2 regions of the Streptomyces sp. NPDC022910 genome follow, and region 1 is predicted to be linked to the other one. Evidence: predicted binding sites of a transcription regulator. Region 1 holds the regulator's gene; the other holds the start of a gene.
What was found. Region 1 encodes HrcA, which represses chaperone genes, less so after heat shock. Its sites were predicted from a motif close to TTNGCACTCNGNNNNNCNGAGTGCNAA; they were not measured.

Region 1 (10,932 bases):
GGTCCGGAACCGTCCCCGGTCAGGCGCTTCAGTTGCTGGTTTCCTGCGGTGCAGGTTCGACAACGGCGCACCCGCCCGACTGGCCCTCATGACCGACCTCGCGGTCCACGCGCGTCGTGTCGGCCGCCGGGGCCACCAGGGGTCCGTCCCGGCGGCTGTCATCGCCGCGAGAGGACGGAGATTCGATGCTCGAATCTGTCCGTCTTCGAACACATCTGTAGCACTGTTCTCACTCATGGCGGCTCACTTCGGTAACTCGGCGCTTATGGGCGTGGTCGATCTGTCACTCTGTCCGCATCGCCAGAGGCGTATTCGTCCGAACTGCCTGGGGAGCTGTCCATGGGGGCCATTCCCACGCAACGGGAGACCGTTTCCCGTGCCCCTGATACCCCTGCGCCGGAGGGCGCAGGGGTGCGTGCGGTGGTGCGCACGACGCTGCCCGGGGGCCCGCTCGCGGCCGGCGCCGCCCGCCGGATCGTGCGCGCCGCCCTGACCGACTGGGCCCGGGCCGCCGAGCCCGACACCTTCACCGAACGGCTGGCCGACGACGCCCTGGTGGTCGTCAGCGAACTCGTCACCAACGCCGTCGTGCACGCGGGCACGGACGTCGACGTCGCGTGCCGTCTCCAGGACGCGGAGGACGGGCCGCCCGGCCTCGTCGTCGAGGTCTCCGACCACCACCCCTCCCGCGCGGTACGGGACGACAGCACCGAACACCCCTATGGCATACCGGAGTACGGGCGTGGGCTGCGGCTCGTCTCCGCGCTCTCCACGGCCTGGGGGATCACCTACCGCACCGGCACCAAGACCGTCTGGGCGCAGCTGCCCCTCGACGGCGCCCTCGACGTCGAGGACGAGCTCGATGCGTATGCCAGTGAGAGGCCACTGGAACGCGGGCTGAGCGCGGCCGAGGTCCTCGGACCCGACCTCTCCGCCTTCGCCGAGCCGGCCCGCGTCGTGCACGACCGGGACTGGCGGGGCCGCGGCGCCCTCTCCTTCCTCGCCGAGGCATCCGACCTGCTCGCCGGGCAGCTCGACGAGGACCTGGTCGCCGCGCTCACCGGACAGCTCCTCGTGCCACGGCTCGCCGACTGGTGTGCGGTGTGGCTCGAGGACGAGGCGACCGGCTGGCACGGGCCCGAGGCGGCGGTCGCCCCCGGGCCCCGGCTCGCCCGCGTCTGGCACGGCAGCGAGAACTGCATCGAGGAGCTGCGCCGGGCGCTGGAGAAGGACCCGCCCCGGCTGCCCGAGTCGGTGCGCTCCCGGGCGGTGACCGTGCCCTGGCCCGGCGAGGCGCTGGGTGCGCGCGGCGCGACCGGGGCGGCACTCGCGTACCGGCTGATCGCCGGCGGGCGGCCGCTGGGCACACTCGTCATCGGGCGGGCCGGCCTGCTGTGCTTCCCCGACGAGGTCACCGGGCTCGTGGAGGACCTGAGCCGCCGGGTGGCGCTGGCCATCGGGGCGGCCCGGCAGTACGCGCGCCAGGCCACCATCAGCCGGGTGCTGCAGCGCGGACTGCTGCCCGGAGCGGTCGCCGAGATCCCGGGGGTACGCAGCGCGCTCGTGTACGAGCCCTGCGACAAGGGCGGACCGAGCGGCGACTTCTACGACATCTTCCCGGCCGGCGACGGACGCTGGTGCTTCGCGCTCGGTGACGTCCAGGGAAAGGGGCCGGAGGCGGCCGTGGTGATCGGTCTGGCCCGGCCCTGGCTGCGGCTGCTGGCCCGCGAGGGCTACGCGGTCCCCGACGTCCTGGACCGTCTCAACCAGCTGCTGCTGGACGACGCGACCGAGGCCTCGGACGCCGCGGCGCGGGCGCTCGTCGCCGCGGGCGCGCCGATGCCGGTCGCCGACGACGGCCCGCACGCCCGCTTCCTCTCCCTTCTCCACGGCGAGCTGGTCCCCGTCGAGGGCGGGGTGCGCTGCACGCTCGCCGCCGCCGGGCATCCGCTGCCGCTGTTACTGGGCCCGGACGGCGGCGTACGGGCCATGGCGCAGTCGCAGACGCTGCTCGGGGTCGTCGAGGACGTGGCGTACACCTGCGAGACCTTCGAGCTGCACCCCGGCGACACGCTGCTGTGCGTCACCGACGGGGTGACCGAGCGGCGCAGCGGGTCGCGTCAGTTCGACGACGGGGACGGACTGGCGGCGGCACTTGCCGGCTGCGCCGGGCTGAGCGCACAGCTGATCGCGGAACGGATCCGGAGGCTGGTGCACGAGTTCGGCGGGAAGCCGCCGGAGGACGATCTGGCGCTGCTCGTGCTGCAGGCGGAATGAGCGGAGTGGCTTGTCCCGGCGGTACGGGACAATGGAGGACATGCCTTCCGCACTTCCCGACGGCGAGCCCGTTCCCGAGGACGGCGCGCTGCCCGCGCACGCCCTGGCCGAGGCCGCCGAGCGCCCCCTCGGGTTCTACCTCCACGTGCCGTACTGCGCGACGCGCTGCGGCTACTGCGACTTCAACACGTACACCGCGACGGAGCTGCGCGGCACGGGCGGGGTGCTGGCGTCCCGGGACAACTACGCCGAGACGCTGATCGAGGAGATCCGCCTGGCCCGCAAGGTGCTGGGCGGCGACCCGCGCGAGGTCCGCACAGTCTTCGTCGGGGGCGGCACGCCGACGCTGCTGGCAGCGGAGGACCTCGTACGGATGCTGGGGTCGATCCGCGACGAGTTCGGGCTCGCGGACGACGCGGAGGTGACCACGGAGGCGAACCCGGAGTCGGTGGACGAGCGGTACCTGGCCACGCTGAGGGAGGGCGGCTTCAACCGGATCTCCTTCGGCATGCAGAGCGCACGCCCGCACGTACTGAAGATCCTGGACCGCACCCACACCCCGGGCCGCCCCGAGGCCTGTGTGGCCGAGGCCCGGGCGGCGGGCTTCGAGCACGTCAACCTGGACCTGATCTACGGCACGCCGGGGGAGTCGGACGACGACTGGCGGGCATCGCTGGACGCGGCGCTGAGCGCGGGCCCCGACCACATATCGGCGTACGCGCTGATCGTCGAGGAGGGTACGCAGCTGGCCCGCCGCATCCGCCGGGGCGAGATCCCCATGACGGACGACGACGTCCACGCGGACCGCTATCTGATCGCCGACGAGGTGCTGGCGGGGGCGGGCTACGACTGGTACGAGGTCTCGAACTGGGCCACGTCCGACTCCGGCCGCTGCCTCCACAACGAGCTGTACTGGCGTGGCGCCGACTGGTGGGGTGCGGGCCCCGGCGCCCACAGTCACGTGGGCGGGGTGCGCTGGTGGAACGCGAAGCACCCGGGGGCGTACGCGGCGGCACTGGCGGCGGGCCGCTCCCCGGGGGCCGGCCGCGAGCTCCTGTCGGAGGAGGACCGCCGGGTGGAGCGGATCCTGCTGGAGCTGCGACTGCGGGAGGGGGTGCCGTTGTCGCTGTTGCGGGAGGAGGGGCTGGTGGCCTCTCGTCGGGCGCTGGCGGAGGGGTTGCTGGAGGAGGGGCCGTACGAGGAGGGGCGGGCCGTTCTGACGCTGCGGGGGCGGCTGTTGGCGGATGCGGTGGTGCGGGACCTGGTGGACTGATCACTCGTCGTGGTGGATCGCAGTTCAAGGGCCGCTGCGGATGTGTGTCGCGTTCCTGGCGTGCAGCCATGAACGACAGGCAGGCGATCGAGTCTTCGGCACGCTCGAAGTCCCTGAGGGCGTCAGGGCTGAGCTGCTGCGAGGGGACATCGTGATGACGAGATGCCCGGACTTGGTGCACAACCGCACGGTGGAGGACGTCCAGGACGGTGTCCCGCGGAGCCGGTGTATCTGATCGTCGATGCGGCAGCGGCGGAATGCCTGGTGCTCACCGAGCCTCACGGAAGGGGCGAGTGCGCCGACTACCGGAGCCGGCGGAACTGGAAGTTCGGGGAGATGCTGCACCTGCCCGTGCTGGACACCGGCATCCACACCGGCGAGTTTCGGTCTATCCCGGCGCGGTGACGAAGTCGATCAGCTCCTCCACCCTCCCCAACAACTCCGGCTCCAGGTCCCTGTAGGACCGCACCCGCGCCAGAATCCCCCGCCACGCCTCCCCCGTGTTCTCCGGCCACCCCAGCGCCCGGCACACCCCCTTCTTCCAGTCCTGGCCGTGCGGGACGCGCGGCCACTTTGCGATGCCCAGGGCCGCCGGCTTCACCGCCTCCCAGATGTCGATGTACGGGTGGCCCACCACCAGTGCGTGCTCGCTCGTCACCGACTCGGCGATGCGCCACTCCTTCGTGCCGAAGACCAGGTGGTCCACCAGGACGCCGAGGCGGGCGTCGGGGCCGGGGGAGAAGGACGAGACGATCGACGGCAGGTCGTCGACGCCCTCCAGGTACTCCACCACCACGCCCTCGATGCGCAGGTCGTCGCCCCAGACCTTTTCCACCAGTTCCGCGTCGTGGCGGCCCTCCACGTAGATCCGGCCGGCGCGGGCCACGCGTGCGCGTGCGCCGGGGACGGCGACCGAGCCCGAGGCCGTACGTGTGGGGCGTACCGGCGCCGATGAAGAAGGGCGCACCAACGTCACCGCTTGGCCCTCCAGGAGGAAGCCGCGTGGCTCCAGCGGGAACACGCGGTGCTTGCCGAAGCGGTCCTCCAACGTCACCGTGCCCGCCTCGCAGCGGATCACCGCGCCGCAGAAGCCTGTGCTCGGCTCCTCCACCACCAGACCGGGGTCCGCCGGAACCTCCGGCACGGGTTGCGGCTTCTTCCACGGCGGGGTCAGGTCCGGCGAGTACGAACGGGGGTGCGGGCCCGAAGGGCCCTCGTTGGAAGGGCGGTGGTGGGAGACGGGTGGGCGCATTCGGATGACGATAGGAGAAGGTGTCCACCGGTTCCTACGACACGCCGAAACGGGCCGCCAGTTCGTCGCGCTGGGAACGGACGAACCCGGCGTTCACCACCGAACCATGCCCCGGCACGTACACCGCGTCCTCCCCGCCCAGCTCCAGCAGCCGGTCAAGGGCCGCCGGCCAGTGCGAGGGAATCGCGTCCGGGCCGGCCTGGGGCTCGCCGGACTCCTCCACCAGGTCCCCGCAGAACACCACCTCCCGCTCCCCGGGGACGAGGACCACCAGGTCGTGGGCCGTGTGGCCCGGTCCCACATTCGCGAGCAGCACCTGCACCCCGCCCAGGTCGAGCGTCCACTCGCCCGAGACCTGGTGGCGGGGGAGGACCAGCACGTCCACGGCCTCGGTCGCCCCATCCGGGTCCAGGCCGTTGCGCACCGCGTCCGCGACCAGTTCGCCGCGCTCGTGGACGAGCACCCCGTCGATGCCCACCGCCCCGAACACCTCCACGTCCGCGAACGCCGCCGCCCCGAAGACATGGTCGAAATGGGGATGCGTGAGCGCGAGATGTGTCACACGCCGGTCCGGGCCCAGGGGCGCGAGCAGCCGCCGCGCCTCGGTGCGCAACCGTGTTCCCTCGCCCAGGCTCGACCCCGCGTCAATCATGAGCGCCGCGCGCTCGCCGACGACCAGCCCGGCTGTGCAGTCCCAGACCGGGAGCCGTCTGCGCCCCGCCCTCGGACCGAGCGTCTCCCACCCGGACCCTTCCCAGAGCACCGTCATAAGGCGACGCTATCCCCAGACCTCCCGCCTGGCAGGACACCCCGGGACAGGTCGGTACACGTCGGTACCAGGGCGCGGCCCGGCCTTGCCCGGGGCGTACCCGACCGCCGTACACTGACTGCGGGGTGCTGGCACTCGCACGCGCAGAGTGCCAGGGGAAGCGTCAAGGGGACGGACAGACAGCTGGAGGTGCGCGCGATGCTCAGTGAACGCAGGCTCGAAGTGCTGCGCGCCATCGTCCAGGACTACGTCGGCACCGAGGAGCCGGTGGGCTCCAAGGCGCTCACCGAGCGGCACAAGCTCGGTGTGTCCCCGGCCACCGTCCGCAACGACATGGCCGCGCTGGAGGAGGAGGGCTACATCGCCCAGCCGCACACCAGCGCCGGACGCATCCCCACGGACAAGGGCTACCGCCTCTTCGTCGACAAGCTCGCGGCCGTCAAGCCGATGAGTCCGCCCGAGCGCCGCGCGATCCAGAACTTCCTGGAGGGCGCCGTCGACCTCGACGACGTCGTGACGCGTACGGTACGGCTGCTCGCACAGCTCACCCGGCAGGTCGCCGTCGTGCAGTACCCGTCGCTGACGCGCTCGACGGTGCGGCACGTGGAGCTGCTGTCGATGGCCCCGGCCCGGCTGATGCTCGTGCTGATCACGGACACCGGCCGCGTCGAGCAGCGCATGATCGACTGCCCGGCCCCCTTCGGAGAAACGTCTCTCGCGGATCTGCGCGCGCGGCTCAACAGCCGGGTCGCCGGCCGCCGCTTCGCGGACGTTCCGCAGCTGGTCCAGGACCTGCCCGAGGCCTTCGAGGAACCGGAGGACCGCGGCACGGTCGCGACGGTGCTCTCCACCCTGCTGGAGACGCTCGTGGAGGAGACCGAGGAGCGGCTGATGATCGGCGGCACCGCCAATCTCACCCGCTTCGCGCATGACTTCCCTCTCACCATCCGTCCCGTCCTCGAGGCGCTCGAGGAGCAGGTCGTGCTCCTCAAGTTGCTCGGCGAGGCGAAGGATCCGGGCATGCGGGTGCGTATCGGTCATGAGAACGCACACGAGGGACTCAACTCCACGTCCATCGTCTCCGTGGGCTACGGTTCGGGCGGCGAGGCAGTAGCGAAACTGGGCGTGGTCGGACCGACCCGCATGGATTACCCGGGAACGATGGGAGCGGTACGAGCGGTGGCACGGTACGTCGGACAGATCCTGGCGGAGTCGTAAGTGGCCACGGACTACTACGCCGTACTCGGCGTGCGCCGTGACGCGTCGCAGGAGGAGATCAAGAAGGCGTTCCGTCGGCTCGCCCGCGAGCTGCACCCGGACGTCAACCCCGATCCCAAGACGCAGGAGCGGTTCAAGGAGATCAACGCCGCGTACGAGGTGCTCTCGGACCCGCAGAAGAAGCAGGTCTACGACCTCGGCGGCGACCCGCTGTCCCAGGCGGGCGGCGCCGGCGCGGGTGGCTTCGGCGCGGGCGGCTTCGGGAACTTCTCGGACATCATGGACGCGTTCTTCGGCACGGCGTCGCAGCGCGGACCGCGCTCGCGCACCCGCCGGGGCCAGGACGCCATGATCCGGCTCGAGGTCGAGCTCGACGAGGCGGCCTTCGGCACGACGAAGGACATCCAGGTCGACACGGCCGTCGTCTGCAACACCTGCAACGGGGAGGGTGCCGCGCCCGGCACCTCCGCGCAGACCTGTGACATGTGCCGCGGCCGCGGTGAGGTCTCGCAGGTCACGCGGTCCTTCCTGGGTCAGGTCATGACCTCCCGGCCGTGCCCGCAGTGTCAGGGCTTCGGCACGATCGTCCCGAACCCGTGCCCGGAGTGCGCGGGCGACGGGCGGGTGCGCTCCCGCAGGACGCTCACGGTCAAGATCCCCGCGGGTGTGGACAACGGCACGCGGATCCAGCTCGCGGGCGAGGGCGAGGTCGGCCCCGGCGGCGGTCCCGCCGGCGACCTGTACGTCGAGATCCACGAGCTGCCGCACCCGACCTTCCAGCGGCGCGGCGACGACCTGCACTGCACGGTCACCATCCCGATGACGGCGGCGGCCCTCGGCACGAAGGTCCCGCTGGAGACGCTGGACGGCCTGGAGGAGGTCGACATCCGTCCCGGTACGCAGTCCGGGCAGTCGATCCCGCTGCACGGCCGCGGCGTCACGCATCTGCGCGGCGGCGGCCGGGGCGACCTGGTCGTGCACGTCGAGGTGCAGACGCCGTCCAAGCTGGACCCCGAGCAGGAGCGGCTGCTGCGCGAGCTGGCGCAACTGCGGGGCGAGGAACGCCCGCAGGGGCAGTTCCAGCCGGGGCAGCAGGGGCTGTTCTCACGGCTGAAGGACGCCTTCAACGGGCGGTGACGCCGGGTGGGCGCCCCCGGCGGGGGCGGCAGTGCCTGGAGGGCCGCTCCTGGAGCTGCGGCCCCCCGGACCACGGCCTCGTCCCCAGGTGCCGGACGGGCTGATGGCGTCGGCCGTCGGCTGAATTGCACTGGACGCGGGCACATCCCACCACTCCTGACCCGCGGCCCCTTCCTCTGGCATATGCCAGAGGAAGGCCGGATTCGGACTTGTTCGGAGGACGTGACAACATGCCGTCATGTCCTCCGCGCTGACCGATCTCCTCCGCCATCCGATCGTGCAGGCCCCCATGGCGGGCGGCGTCTCCGTGCCGCAGCTCGCCGCCGCCGTGTCCGACGCCGGTGGCCTCGGGTTCCTCGCCGCCGGGTACAAAACCGCCGACGGCATGTACCAGGAGATCAAGCAGCTCCGCGCGCTCACGGGCGGCCCCTTCGGCGTGAACCTGTTCATGCCGCAGCCCGAGTATCCCGGTGCAAGTACCGGCTCCGCCGGAGCGGCCGGCGCCGCGCTGCCTTCTCCCGCCGCGGTCGAGGTCTACGCCAACCAGCTCGCAGGCGAGGCCGCCTGGTACGAGACCGAGCTGGGCGACCCCGACAGCGGCCGCGACGACGGCTACGACGTCAAGCTCGCCGTCCTCCTCGACAACCCGGTCCCGGTGGTCTCGTTCCATTTCGGGGTTCCGGCCCCGGAGGTTCTGGAGGCCCTGCGGCGCGCGGGCACTCTCACCCTCGTCACCGCGACCACCGCGGACGAGGCAGTGGCCGTGCAGAGCGCGGGCGCCGACGCGGTGATCGTGCAGGGCGTCGAGGCCGGCGGCCATCAGGGCACCCACCGGGACGTCCAGGAGAACGACGGGTCCGGCATCGGGCTGCTCGCGCTCGTCGCCCAGGTGCGCGAGAGTGTGGGGATCCCGATCGTGGCGGCGGGCGGGATCATGCGCGGCAGCCAGATCGCCGCGGTGCTCGCGGCGGGCGCGAGCGCGGCACAGCTCGGCACCGCGTTCCTCCCGACGCCCGAGTCCGGCGCGCACCCCGTGCACAAGCGGGCGCTGACCGACCCCCTGTTCGTCCGGACGGAGCTGACGCGCGCGTTCTCCGGGCGCCCGGCCCGCGGTCTGGTCAACCGGTTCATGCGGGAGCACGGACCGTATGCGCCGGCCGCCTACCCCGAGATCCACCACCTCACCTCGCCGCTGCGCAAGGCGGCCGCAAAGGCGGGCGACGCGCAGGGTATGGCGCTGTGGGCGGGGCAGGGCCACCGGCTGGCCCGCGAACTGCCTGCCGGGCAGCTCGTCGAGGTGCTGGCGGCGGAGCTGGAGGCGGCGAAGACAGCGTTGTCGGCGGGAGGTGCCGGGCGATGACGGCTCCCGTGTTCGTCGTGGACCGACTCGACGGAATCGGTCCGGAGTTCCTGCTCGAGGGGCCCGAGGGGCGGCACGCCGTCTCGGTGAAGCGCCTGCGGCCCGGTGAGGACGTGGTCCTCACCGACGGGCACGGGCGGTGGACCGAGGGCGTGGTGAAGGCCGCCGAGGGCAAGGACCGACTGGTGGTCATGGACCTGGAGTCCCTCCACGAGGAGCCCCCGGCGCCGGTGCGCATCACCGTCGTCCAGGCCCTGCCCAAGGGCGACCGGGGCGAGCTGGCGGTGGAGACGATGACGGAGGTGGGCGTGGACACGATCGTCCCGTGGGCGGCCTCCCGGTGCATCACGCAGTGGAAGGGCGACCGCGGGCTGAAGGCGCTCGGCAAGTGGCGGGCCACCGCCCGGGAGGCGGGCAAGCAGTCCCGCCGAGTGCGCTTCCCGGAGGTCGCGGACGCGGCGACGACCAAGCAGGTTGCGGCACTTCTGGCCAAAGCCGACTTCGCCGCGGTCCTGCACGAGAGCGGCGAGGAGCCCCTGGCGACCGTGGAACTCCCCGCGAAGGGCGAGATCGTGCTGGTCGTCGGGCCCGAGGGCGGTGTCTCCCCCGAGGAGCTGGCGCAGTTCGAGGAGGCGGGCGCGAGGGCGTTCCGGCTGGGGCGTACCGTCCTGCGTACATCGACCGCCGGGACCGCCGCGGCCGCCCTGCTGCTCGGCCGCACGGGCCGCTGGTCCTGACCCACGGGGGAACACCATGGAACTCGCCCAGGTACGGCTGCTGGTCTCGGACTTCGCCGGCTGTTACCGGTTCTACGCCGAGGTCCTCGGACTCAAACCCCAGTCGGGGGCGCTGGAGGGGCCGTACGAGAAGTTCAGCCCCGCCGCCGGCTCGGCGGGCATCGCGCTGCAGGACAGGGCGATGATGGCCGGGATCCTCGGTGAACTGGGCGACGAGGCGACGGGCCACCGCTCGCTGGTGGTGCTGCGCGTCGACGACCTGGACGCGTTCTGCGAGCAGATAACGTCCCGCGGCGCGACGCTGCTGCACGGCCCGGCCCCCATGACCGACCGCATGCGCGTCGCCCATCTCAAGGACCCGGAGGGCAACCTGGTGGAACTCCAGGAGTGGTTGCTGCTGCGCACCTGACGGCACGTCGGGAGGCGTACACGCGGGCGCTCGGGTGGCCGTATGCGCTCTACCGTCGTGGGCGTGGCAGTGGCAGGCTGCCCTCCATGGGGGCAGTGAGGCGGATCTGGCGGCGGCCGACGGGACGGCGGCGGGCCGCGGTGGTCACCGGGCTCGCGGTGGCCGCCGTGGGCGGTGTCGTGGCGTGCCGGCCCGGTGATCTGACTACGGCGTCGGTGGCGTACACGACCGACCAGACCGCGACCAAGGAACTGGAGCGGCAGCACGTGAACGTGCGCTGGCTCGCCTGCACGGGCAACTACGGCAACGGCAACAGGACCGCCGCAGCCGGCAGAACCCCCTCGCCGTCCGGGACCACCGTCGTCACCGTCGACTGCCAGGGGCAGACCGACGACAAGAAGGACATCACCGTCAAGGGCCGGGTCACCCGCGCCGTCGACGGCAAGTGCGTGCGCGGGGACCTCAGGGCGACCGTGGGCGGCAGGGAGTGGTTCCACGTC
Region 2 (10,932 bases), on a different contig from region 1:
GCGAGCCGCCAGGTCGGGTCGGCGAGCGCCTGCGTGACGGTCGCGCGCAGCTCGGCGCGCGAGGCGTCCTTGTGCAGATAGCCGCGCGCACCGGCAGCGACGGCGAGCGCCACCCCGTCCAGGTCCTCGGCGACGGTGAGCATGATGATGCGCGCACCGGGGTCGGCGGACAGCAGACGCCGCACGGTCTCGACGCCGCCCAGACCGGGCATGCGTACGTCCATCAGAATCAGGTCCGAGCGGTCGGCCCCCCAGCGGCGGAGGACTTCCTCGCCGTTGGCCGCCGTCGTCACGCGCTCGACACCGGGCACGGTCGCCACCGCGCGGCGGAGCGCCTCTCGGGCAAGCGGGGAGTCGTCGCAGACGAGGACGGATGTCATGACCGCCCTCCGCAGCTGATGCGCGTCACCTTGAGCCTCCAGGCTGGTACGAATCGTCACCTGTGCGGTCGACGCCCTCGGACGCCTGCCCGAGCGCTTGTTCTTTCAACCGCCTCCGCACTCTCAACGATGGTCACTCGAAAGAGTTACGGTGCAGCAGGCCATCTTCGGCACTGTACGTGAGGGCGCGGACACGGTGCAGTCATGCGCGGCGGACCCTCGAACTTTCATCACAACCTATGCCCCATTTAGCCGCTTTTCTTCCCGTTCGCTGGTGTCTGGAGCTAGATTCGCAATGAGTCATATTTTCATCTCCTAAGATCGTCGTTGTACGGTAAGGGACACACATATCCGCCCAGAACGGCAACAAGGGGACACGCAATGGCAGATTTCTCCCGCCTTCCCGGTCCGAACGCGGATCTGTGGGACTGGCAGCTCCATGCGGCCTGCCGTGGGGTCGACAGTTCGCTCTTCTTCCATCCGGAGGGCGAACGCGGCGCGGCCCGGAGCGCTCGCGAGAACTCGGCCAAAGAGGTCTGCATGAGGTGCCCCGTGCGCGCAGAGTGCGCGGCCCACGCACTGGCGGTGCGCGAGCCGTACGGCGTGTGGGGCGGACTGACCGAGGATGAGCGAGAAGAGCTCATGGGACGGGCACGGACCCGTCTGGTACCGGCCTCCACGACCAGCGGGGGCACCGCCGCCTCGAACAACTGAAGGAACGTTTCTTCAACACGGGCACGCATGCGTGTGCCCATTTTTGGGGTGGGGCCGCACCAAGGGGACGGGGTCGGGGGCTACGTGCAGGCCAGGGGACGGGTTCGGGGGCTACGTGCAGGCCAGGGGACGGGTTCGGGGGCTACGTGCAGGCCAGGGGGACGGGTTCGGGGGCTACGTGCAGGCCAGGGGGACGGGTTCGGGGGCTACGTGCAGGCCAGGGGGACGGGTTCGGGGGCTACGTGCAAGAGAGGGCTTCGGGACAGTGAGCGCCCGGGGGGCCAGCCGGGGGCAACGCACTGCCAGGGGGTAAGGGACACCGCTTCGGCGTCGGCTATCGCACGGCCGCCCGCGCCAGTTCTCCCAGCGTCGCTGCCACCGCCGGCACATGCGCCAGGTCCGGCAGGGTGAGTGCGACGATCTCCCGCCGCACCGCGGGTTCCAGCGTGACCGGGCGCGCACGCCTCGGACGTACGGACTCGATCGCGAGCTGCGGCAGGACCGCCACACCGAGACCGGCGCCGACCAGGCCGACCACCGCCGGATAGTCGTCGGTCGCGAAGTCGATACGGGGCGTGAAGCCGGCGCTCTCACACGCCTGAACCAACTGACCCCGGCAGCGCGGACAGCCCGCGATCCACGGCTCCCCGGCCAGTTCGCCGATGGCGACCGACTCCGCACGCGCCAGCCGGTGGCCCTCGGGGACGAGTCCGACGAGCCGGTCGACCAGCAAGGGGCGTACGACCAGGTCGTCCCACTCCTCGGCGCCCGCGGCCCCTTCGTAGCGGAAGGCGAGCGCGATGTCGCAGTCGCCCGCGCGCAGCTTCTCCACGGACTCGGGTGGTTCGGCCTCCTCCAGGGAGACCCGGGTGCCGGGGTGCGCGGCGCGCAGGGCGGCGAGCGCGGTGGGCACGAGGGTGGAGCTGCCGCTCGGGAAGGAGACGAGGCGGACTCGGCCGGCCCTGAGGCCGGCGATGGCGGCGACCTCCTCCTCGGCGGCGGTCAGCCCCGCGAGGATGCCGGCCCCGTGTCGCACCAGCGCCTCACCGGCCTGGGTCAGGCGCATCTCACGGCCGATGCGGACCAGCACCGGCGTTCCGACCGACGCCTCGAGCGCCTTCATCTGCTGGCTGACCGCGGGCTGGGTGCAGCCGAGCTCGCGGCCCGCCGCCGAGAAGGAGCCGGTGGCGGCCACGGCGCGCAGCACACGGAGGTGTCGGGCCTCGATCACCCTGCGAGCATAAGGGAGTCTTGGACAGGGTGACGAATAATGCGTCGACGCTTTGACTCTCGTCCCCTACCGTGCCGCCATGAAGCTTCTGTCACTGAACCTGGGCCGGCCCGTGCCCGTCGACTACACCGACCAGCCCGAGGGTGTGACCGGCATCGACAAGCAGCCGGTGGACGGGCCGGTGTGGGTGGCCGCGCCCGGACCCAAGGGGACCGGCGCGAGTGGGGTGGCCGGGGACGCGGTGTGCGATCTGCGGCACCACGGCGGCGACGACCAGGCGGTGTACGCGTTCGCCCGCGAGGACCTGGACGGCTGGGAGCGCGAGCTGGGCCGGACGCTGCCGAGCGGCTCGTTCGGCGAGAACCTCACCACGGAGGGGCTCGACGTGGCAGGCGCGCGCATCGGCGAGCGCTGGCGCATCGGGTCCGAGGTGGTGCTGGAGGTGACCTCCGGGCGGATTCCGTGCCGCACTTTCCAGGAACACCTGGGTGAGCGGGGCTGGGTCAAGCGGTTCACGCAGAAGGGGGCGCCCGGCGCGTATCTGCGTGTGGTCGCACCGGGTGAGATACGGGCGGGAGACCCGATCGCGATCGTGCACCGGCCCGATCACGACGTCACCGTGGCCCTCCAGTTCCGCGCGTCCACCACTGAACGGCATCTGCTGCCCGGCCTGTTGGCGGCGGTCGACGCGCTGCACCCCGAGACCGCGGCGGCGGCGCGGGAGTACGCGCGGAAGTACCCGGTGGGGAACTCGCGCGGGCTGTACGGACGTTGATCCCGAAGTCGGTGAGATGCCCGGTCCGGCGAACGGACTCCGTCAGTCCGGGTCACTATCGTTGGCCCATGACAACGGCTCTGATTACGGGATCGACCGCGGGCATCGGCGCCGCGTTCGCACGGCGGCTGGCCTCCGAGGGCCATGACCTGGTCCTGGTGGCACGCGACACCAAACGGCTGCGGGAACAGGCGACGGAGTTGCACGACCGGCACGGCATCGAGGCGAAGGTGCTGACCGCGGACCTGGCCAGCGACGAGGGCATCGAGGCGGTGGCCACGCGTCTGTCGGATCTGAGGAACCCGGTCGACCTGCTCGTCAACAACGCGGGCTTCGGCAACAAGGGCCGTTATCTCGAGGTCCCCATGGCGGACGAGCTGCGGATGCTCAAGGTGCACTGCGAGGCGGTGCTGCGGCTGACGAGCGCGGCGGCGGAGTCGATGCGCACTCGTGGCCGCGGCGGGGTCGTCAACGTGGCCTCGGTGGCGGCGTTCGTCCCGCGCGGCACGTACGGGGCGTCCAAGGCATGGGTCGTGCAGTTCACGCAGGGCGCGGCGCGGGACCTGGCCGGGTCGGGCGTACGGCTGATGGCGCTGTGCCCGGGCTTCGTCCGTACCGAGTTCCACCAGCGCGCCGGAATGGGCACGGAGAACATCCCGGGCTGGATGTGGCTGGACGCGGACAAGCTGGTCGCCACCGCCCTCGCGGACCTGGCCCGGGGCAGGACGCTGTCCATTCCGGACCCGCGGTACAAGGCGCTGATGGGCGTGGTGAAGGTGACGCCGCGCGCGTTGCTGGGCGGCATCACCTCGCGGACGGGACGCAAGTACGGACCGCAGTAGGCCCAGGTCACGGCAATCGGCGGCCCGGGTACGGGCCTCGGCAGGACAGGTGACGCCGCCCCTCGGGTGGGAAGATGGGCGTATCTGCCGGAGCCAGGGGGGCCGGAGGCGGCGTCACATGACATTTGTGCAGCTCATCGACTGCAAGACCAGCCGATTCGACGAGGTGAACCGGCTCATGGACACATGGGTCGAGCAGACCAGAGGCAAACGCACCGCGACCCACAGCGTGATCGGCAAGGACCGGTCCGACGACTCGCACTTCATAGAGATCGTCGAGTTCCCCTCGTACGAGGAGGCGATGCGGAACTCGAGCCTTCCCGAGACCGACCGGACCTTCCGTGAGATGGTCGCGCTCTGCGACGAGACGCCCACGTTCACGGACCTGGACGTGGTGCGGGACGAGCAGTTGTACGCCGCGAACGTCCGTCGGTACTTCGAGGTCCTCGCCATGAGGGGTGAGCTGCCGCCGCTCGACGGCCTGCTCGCCGAGAACTACCACGACCACGATCCCGCCAACGAGCAGGACACCATCGGGATGGACGCGATGCGCCGCGAGATCGAGATGTGGCGCGGCGGTTTCGACTTCGCGTTCATCGTCGACGACCAGATGGCCCAGGGCGACCAGGTGTGCACCCGGTGGACCTGGAAGGCCCGGCACATCGGCGACTTCCTGGGGATCCCGGCCACGGGCCGGAACGTCAGCATGACCGGTATGACCATCTTCCGGTGCGATGAGGACGGGAAGATCGTCGAGGGCTGGTGGCAGTACGACCGGCTGGGACTGCTGTCGCAGCTCGGGGCGCTGGACGAGCTGGAGACCTGAGGCAGGGCGAAGGCCCGGCGCCCCGAGGGGTCGCCGGGCCTTCGCTCAGTACGGTTCGCGGTCCGCGTCAGTGGGCGTGACCGTGGCCGTGGCCGGCCGCGGCCGGCTCCTCCTCTTCCTTCTTCTCGACGACCAGGGTCTCGGTCGTCAGCAGCAGGGAGGCGATGGAGGCGGCGTTCTCCAGGGCGGAGCGGGTGACCTTGACCGGGTCGATGACGCCGGCCTTGATCAGGTCGCCGTACTCGCCCGTCGCGGCGTTGTAGCCCTGGCCCTTGTCCAGCTCGGCGACCTTGGAGGCGATGACGTAGCCCTCGAGGCCGGCGTTCTCGGCGATCCAGCGCAGCGGCTCGACGACCGCGCGGCGGACGATCGCGACACCGGTGGCCTCGTCGCCCTGCTTGCCCAGGCCGCCCTCCAGCACCTTGGAGGCGTGGACCAGCGCGGAACCACCACCGGAGACGATGCCCTCCTCGACCGCGGCGCGGGTCGCGGAGATGGCGTCCTCCAGACGGTGCTTCTTCTCCTTCAGCTCCACCTCGGTGGCGGCGCCGACCTTGATCACGCACACGCCGCCGGCCAGCTTGGCGAGGCGCTCCTGGAGCTTCTCGCGGTCCCAGTCGGAGTCCGTGGTCTCGATCTCGGCCTTGATCTGGCCGATGCGGGCCTGGACGTCCTGGCCCTTGCCACCGCCGTCGACGATGGTGGTGTCGTCCTTGGTGACCGTGACGCGGCGGGCGGTGCCCAGCACGTCGAGACCGACCTGGTCGAGCTTGAGGCCGACCTCCTCGGCGACGACCGTGGCGCCGGTGAGGACCGCCATGTCCTGCAGCATCGACTTGCGGCGGTCGCCGAAGCCGGGGGCCTTCACGGCGACGGCGTTGAACGTGCCGCGAATCTTGTTCACGACGAGCGTGGACAGGGCCTCGCCCTCGACGTCCTCGGCGATGATCAGCAGCGGCTTGGAGGAGTTCGACTGGATGATCTTCTCCAGCAGCGGCAGCAGGTCCGCGATGGCGGCGATCTTGCCCTGGTGGATGAGGATGTACGGGTCGTCCAGGACGGCCTCCATGCGCTCCTGGTCCGTCACGAAGTACGGCGACAGGTAGCCCTTGTCGAAGGCCATGCCCTCGGTGAAGTCCAGCTCCAGGCCGAAGGTGTTGGACTCCTCGACGGTGATGACACCGTCCTTGCCGACCTTGTCCATCGCCTCGGCGATGAGCTCGCCGACCTGCTGGTCCTGGGCGGACAGCGCGGCGACGGCGGCGATGTCGGACTTCTCGTCGATCGGGCGGGCGGTGGCCAGCAGGTCGTCGGAGACGGCCTTGACCGCCGCGTCGATGCCCTTCTTCAGGGCGGCCGGGGAGGCACCCGCGGCGACGTTCTTCAGGCCCTCGCGCACCAGGGCCTGGGCGAGCACGGTGGCGGTGGTCGTACCGTCGCCCGCGATGTCGTTGGTCTTGGTCGCCACCTCCTTCACCAGCTGGGCGCCGAGGTTCTCGTACGGGTCGTCGACCTCGACCTCACGGGCGATGGTGACACCGTCGTTGGTGATGGTCGGCGCGCCGAACTTCTTGTCGATGACGACGTTGCGGCCCTTGGGGCCGATCGTCACCTTGACCGTGTCGGCAAGCTTGTTGACGCCGCGCTCGAGGGCGCGACGGGCGTCCTCGTCGAACTTCAGGATCTTCGCCATGGAGCGTTTCAGTCCTCTCGAATGCGACCCCCGGCCGCCCTCGTGGAGCGGCCGACGTCGCGGTGAAGAACGAACCGCGCCCCCGACGCCCGGCTGATCAACGGTCGCGGGGGCCAGGGGCGCAGCTCACAGCAGTCTGCTTCGGTGAATTACTTCTCGATGATCGCGAGCACGTCGCGAGCCGAGAGGACGAGGTACTCCTCGCCGTTGTACTTCACCTCGGTGCCGCCGTACTTGCTGTACAGCACGATGTCGCCGGTCTTGACGTCGAGCGGAAGGCGCTCGCCGTTCTCGAAACGGCCCGGACCCACGGCCAGGACGACGCCCTCCTGGGGCTTCTCCTTGGCGGTGTCCGGGATGACCAGGCCAGAGGCCGTGGTCTGCTCGGCGTCCAGCGGCTGGACCACGATGCGGTCCTCAAGCGGCTTGATGGCAACCTTGGAGCTGGTGGTCGTCACGATCCGACCTCCCCCTTCGGAGATCTCACGGGGTTAACTGTCTGAGGTGGCGACCAGGTCGATCCGTCGTCGCGGGTGCCGGACCTGCCCGTCGCTTAGTTGGCACTCTCCGGTGGCGAGTGCCAGAGCCGAGACTATGACCGCGATTAGCACTCGGTCAAGCGGAGTGCCAGTTGGCTGCGGCGCGGCGCGGGGTGTGCGGTCGCCGGGAGCCCGATCCGCACCCGGGTGCGGGGCGACCGCCGTGGGGGGCTGCGCTCCCGGACCCCTCTTATCGGCCTGAACGGCCTAGTCCTGAAACGCCGGACGGGCTGGGTGCCGAGCGGCAGCGGATGGGCGAGGCAGATTCCCCGACCGACCGAGTCCCCGCGCAGCGCGTGGGCGGGGCGCTGAGGGACGGCTGTGGTGCGCCCGCTCGCATGTGCCGGCCCAGCAATCGTGTGTGGTTCGTCGGCTGAGTCGCCCGGCGCCGGGCGTGGCCGATCGGACGACCACGCGCGCCCTGCTCGCCCCGACCGCCGTGCCGAGAGCGCAGGCCGAGTCGGCCCGGCGCGGGAATGGAAGAACCGCGCAGGGCCCCCGGGCCCAGCACGCGCGAGCGGAACGCCCCGGGGGCTTCTCCCAACGCCCGGCCGACCGAGCCCGCTCACCGCGGAGTTCGCCCGGACGGCCCCCTAGGGGTCGTGGTCGATGCGGTCGGTGCTACAGGTAATCCTCCAGGCGGGCCACTGTGAATCCGCTCGCCTGGATGCGGCGCAGGATGCGGGTCGTCTCCGTGGTCAGGGAGGCGAGGGGGCGGCCCGGCTCGTGGGGGCGGACGATGTCGCCGGGGCCGAGGGACATCCCTCTGCCGTACCGTTCCTCCGGTGCCGGGCGCCACAGGATCAGAGCCGTGACGCCGCAGTCCGCCGCCGCGCGGAGCGTCGTGCGGTCGTACGTGCCGTGGGGCGGGCGGAGCAGCCGGGCACTCAGTCCGAGACGGGATTTCAGCCGGTCCCGCTGACCGCAGATCTCCGCGCGCTGGTCCTCGTACGGACGACCGCGCAGCCCCGCGTGGTCCGGGATGTGGTTCTCGATGACCGCACCCGCGTCCCGCAGCCGTGCGACGCGCGCGCGCCCCGGCCCGACGGCACTGCCCGTGAGGAACACGCTGACCGGCAGCCGCAGTTCACGGACCATGTCGACGAACCGAGGGTCGTTCTCGACGCCCTCGTCGTACGTCAGGAAGACGACCTTGTCACGGGTGGGTACACGGTCGAGGACGGTCGGCAGCCCCGCTCCCGCGGAGCCCGCGCTGCCGGCCGGGGGACGGGCCGGCCGGGGCGCGGGCGCCAGCGGGGCGCTGAGTCCCCAGCGGCGGAACGTCCGATCGAGCCGCCCGTGCGGCCGGTGCACCTTCTGCGCCGCCTTCTTGCCCAGCCGTTCGATGGGGTCGACGGACTGGGCGCAGCCGGACAGGAGCACGACGGCGAGCACCCCGGCCAGCAGCACCCGCAGCCGTCGCCGTGCCCTCACAGGTAGTCCTCCAAGCGTGCCACCGCGTACCCCTCGTCCGTGTCCCTCTTCAGGAACCGGCGGATCAGCTCGGGCATCGTGCCCTGCCAGTCCGACCTGCCCCGGAAGTGGGTGAGGACGATGTCGCCGGGGCGCAGGCTGCGGTCCCACTCGCGGTACTCCCAGTGGTCGACGAAGACCTCCGCGTCCCAGATCGGCGAGTACTTGATGCCGCAGGACTTCGCCGCGCGCAGGTGTCCCGGTTGTAGTTGCCGTACGGCGGCCGGAAGACCGTCGGACGCCTGCCGAACTCCCTGCCCATCACGTCCTGCATGCCGCAGATCTCCTGTCGCTGCTCCTCGTACGACAGCCCCGGCAGGTACGGGTGGTGCAGGGTGTGATTGTCGAGCGTGACACCGAGATCGCGCTTCTTCCGGAAGTACCCGTAGTCGTCGCTGATCAGGTAGTCGCTGAGGAGCGCCGTGTACGGGATCTTCAGGTCGCTCATCATGCCCAGGAACTCGGGGTCCTTCTCGGCTCCGTCGTCGATGGTGAGGAAGACGGCCTTGTCCTTGGTGGGGACGGTCGTGAAGATCGGTGGCAGGTCGTCGCCGTCCTGGACCTCGAAACCCTTGCGGAAGGTGATCACCGGCTGCTGCGCCGGGGGCGGAGGCGCGATCAGCGGCACCTTCTCGATTCCCCGGCGCTTGACGGCCGCCGCACGCTGGGCGTACAGGGTGCGCGACTTCGTGGCATGCTCGTCGAGAGCGCCCACCGGCGGTGCCTTCAGGGGCTGCTGGCCGTGCGCGCCGTGCACCTCGGTCCGGGAACAGCCCGCCGCGAGGGCGGTGACGGCGAGCAGGACGAGGGTGGCACGCGCCGCCGCCGTCGACCCGGCACCCCGCGAACTCCGCGCGTGCAAAGGCTTCACACGTCCCGCGGGACGTTTTTCCACCTTTTCATCATTTTGTCGTACGGGTCGCATGATGCCGGATCCTTCCAGCCACCGACACCCACGGGGGGCCGACACCGCGGCAGGACGCACCTCATCCACCGACTGGCCGACAATGACCGGGTGAACGACCTCTCCTTCGCCTCCCTGCTCACCCCCGAGGGCTGCGCCCTCCTCGACGAGGTACGCGGCACCACTCCCGCGCAGGAACTGGCCGTCGCGACCCGGCTGCGCCGCGAGCACCCCGCAGAGCTGGTCTCGGCGGCCCTCGCACAGGCGCGGCTGCGCGAGCGGGCGGCGGCGAAGTTCGGCGCCGAGGACGCGGAGCGCATGTTCTTCACGCCGAACGGCGTCGAACAGTCCACCAGGACCGCTGTCGCGGCCCACCGCGCCGAGCGGCTGCGGGCACTGGGCGTGAGCTCCGTCGCCGACCTGTGCTGCGGCATCGGCGGCGACGCGATCGCCCTCGCCCGGGCCGGCATCCGGGTCCTGGCCGTGGACCGCGACCCGCTGACGGCGGCGGTGGCGCGGGCGAACACCGACGCGCTGGACCTGTCCGCGCTGATCGAGGTGCGCGAGGCGGACGTCACGGAGGTGGACGTGTCCTCGTACGACGCCGTCTTCGTCGACCCCGCGCGGCGGGGCGGACGCGGGCGGATCTTCGATCCGGAGGCGTACTCGCCCCCGCTGTCCTGGGCCGTGGCCACAGCCCGGAAGGCGCCGCACGCCGCCCTGAAGGTCGCGCCGGGCATTCCGCACGAGGCGGTTCCCGCCGGGGCGGAGGCGGAGTGGATCTCGGACGCCGGGGACGTGAAGGAGGCAGTGCTGTGGTTCGGCACGGAACCGGGGCTCGTACGGGCCACCCTGCTCCCGGGCCCGCGGGTGCTGCGCGGCCGCGGGTTGCCCGATCCGCCGGTGCGCCCGCTCGGCCGTTATCTCTACGAACCCGACGGCGCGGCGATCCGCGCGCACCTGGTGGCGGAGGTGGCCGAGGAGCTGGACGGCGGGCTGATCGACGAGACGATCGCGTATGTGACGGCGGACGAGCACCACGCCTCCCCGTACGCCACCGCGTACGAGATCACCGACCGACTCCCCTTCAACGTGAAGAAGTTGAAGGCACTGCTGCGGGAGCGGGAGGTCGGCGTCCTGACCGTGAAGAAGCGGGGCTCGGCGGTCGAGCCGGAGGAACTGCGCCGTAAGGTCCTGCCCAAGCCGCACGGGCCGAACGCCGTGACCGTGTTCCTCACCCGGGTGGCGGGCGCGCCGACGATGCTGCTGGGACACCCGGTGGCCTAGCTAGTGACACTCCTGCGCACGTGCCTCGAGCATCTCCCGCTCCCGTTCGTTGCGGGCGAGCAGGGCGGCGCGCTCGAACTCCGTGCGGGCCTCGGCCGTGCGCCCCAGACGGGCCAGCAGATCGCCGCGGACGCTGGGCAACAAGTGGTAGTCGCGCAGGGCTGATTCGGCGGCGAGGCGGTCGACGATCTCCAGGGCCGGACCGGGGCCCTCGGCCATCGAGACGGCGACGGCGCGGTTCAGCTCCACGACGGGCGACGGTGACCGG

Region 2: the regulator HrcA is predicted to act here: its motif matches at 7,066-7,092, upstream of groES (co-chaperone GroES).

Annotation. Positions count from the first base shown of each region.
Region 1 covers NZ_JBVHHL010000009.1:119,388-130,319, reverse strand. Annotated here, with positions in the region: gene ACZ3TS_RS11825 (SpoIIE family protein phosphatase) at 340-2,277, shown strand; gene hemW (radical SAM family heme chaperone HemW) at 2,318-3,550, shown strand; gene ACZ3TS_RS11815 (hypothetical protein) at 3,776-3,955, shown strand; gene ACZ3TS_RS11810 (DUF3097 domain-containing protein) at 3,939-4,802, opposite strand; gene ACZ3TS_RS11805 (MBL fold metallo-hydrolase) at 4,837-5,571, opposite strand; gene hrcA (heat-inducible transcriptional repressor HrcA) at 5,770-6,789, shown strand; gene dnaJ (molecular chaperone DnaJ) at 6,790-7,926, shown strand; gene ACZ3TS_RS11790 (nitronate monooxygenase) at 8,165-9,286, shown strand; gene ACZ3TS_RS11785 (16S rRNA (uracil(1498)-N(3))-methyltransferase) at 9,283-10,023, shown strand; gene ACZ3TS_RS11780 (VOC family protein) at 10,040-10,432, shown strand; gene ACZ3TS_RS11775 (hypothetical protein) at 10,519-10,932, shown strand, end outside.
Region 2 covers NZ_JBVHHL010000005.1:199,666-210,597, forward strand. Annotated here, with positions in the region: gene ACZ3TS_RS07170 (response regulator transcription factor) at 1-380, opposite strand, end outside; gene ACZ3TS_RS07175 (WhiB family transcriptional regulator) at 762-1,094, shown strand; gene ACZ3TS_RS07180 (LysR family transcriptional regulator) at 1,429-2,325, opposite strand; gene ACZ3TS_RS07185 (MOSC domain-containing protein) at 2,405-3,100, shown strand; gene ACZ3TS_RS07190 (SDR family NAD(P)-dependent oxidoreductase) at 3,169-3,942, shown strand; gene ACZ3TS_RS07195 (ester cyclase) at 4,061-4,768, shown strand; gene groL (chaperonin GroEL) at 4,836-6,461, opposite strand; gene groES (co-chaperone GroES) at 6,611-6,919, opposite strand; gene ACZ3TS_RS07210 (polysaccharide deacetylase family protein) at 7,622-8,434, opposite strand; partial or broken gene ACZ3TS_RS07215 (polysaccharide deacetylase family protein) at 8,431-9,398, opposite strand; gene ACZ3TS_RS07220 (class I SAM-dependent methyltransferase) at 9,489-10,664, shown strand; gene ACZ3TS_RS07225 (RNA polymerase sigma factor) at 10,665-10,932, opposite strand, start outside.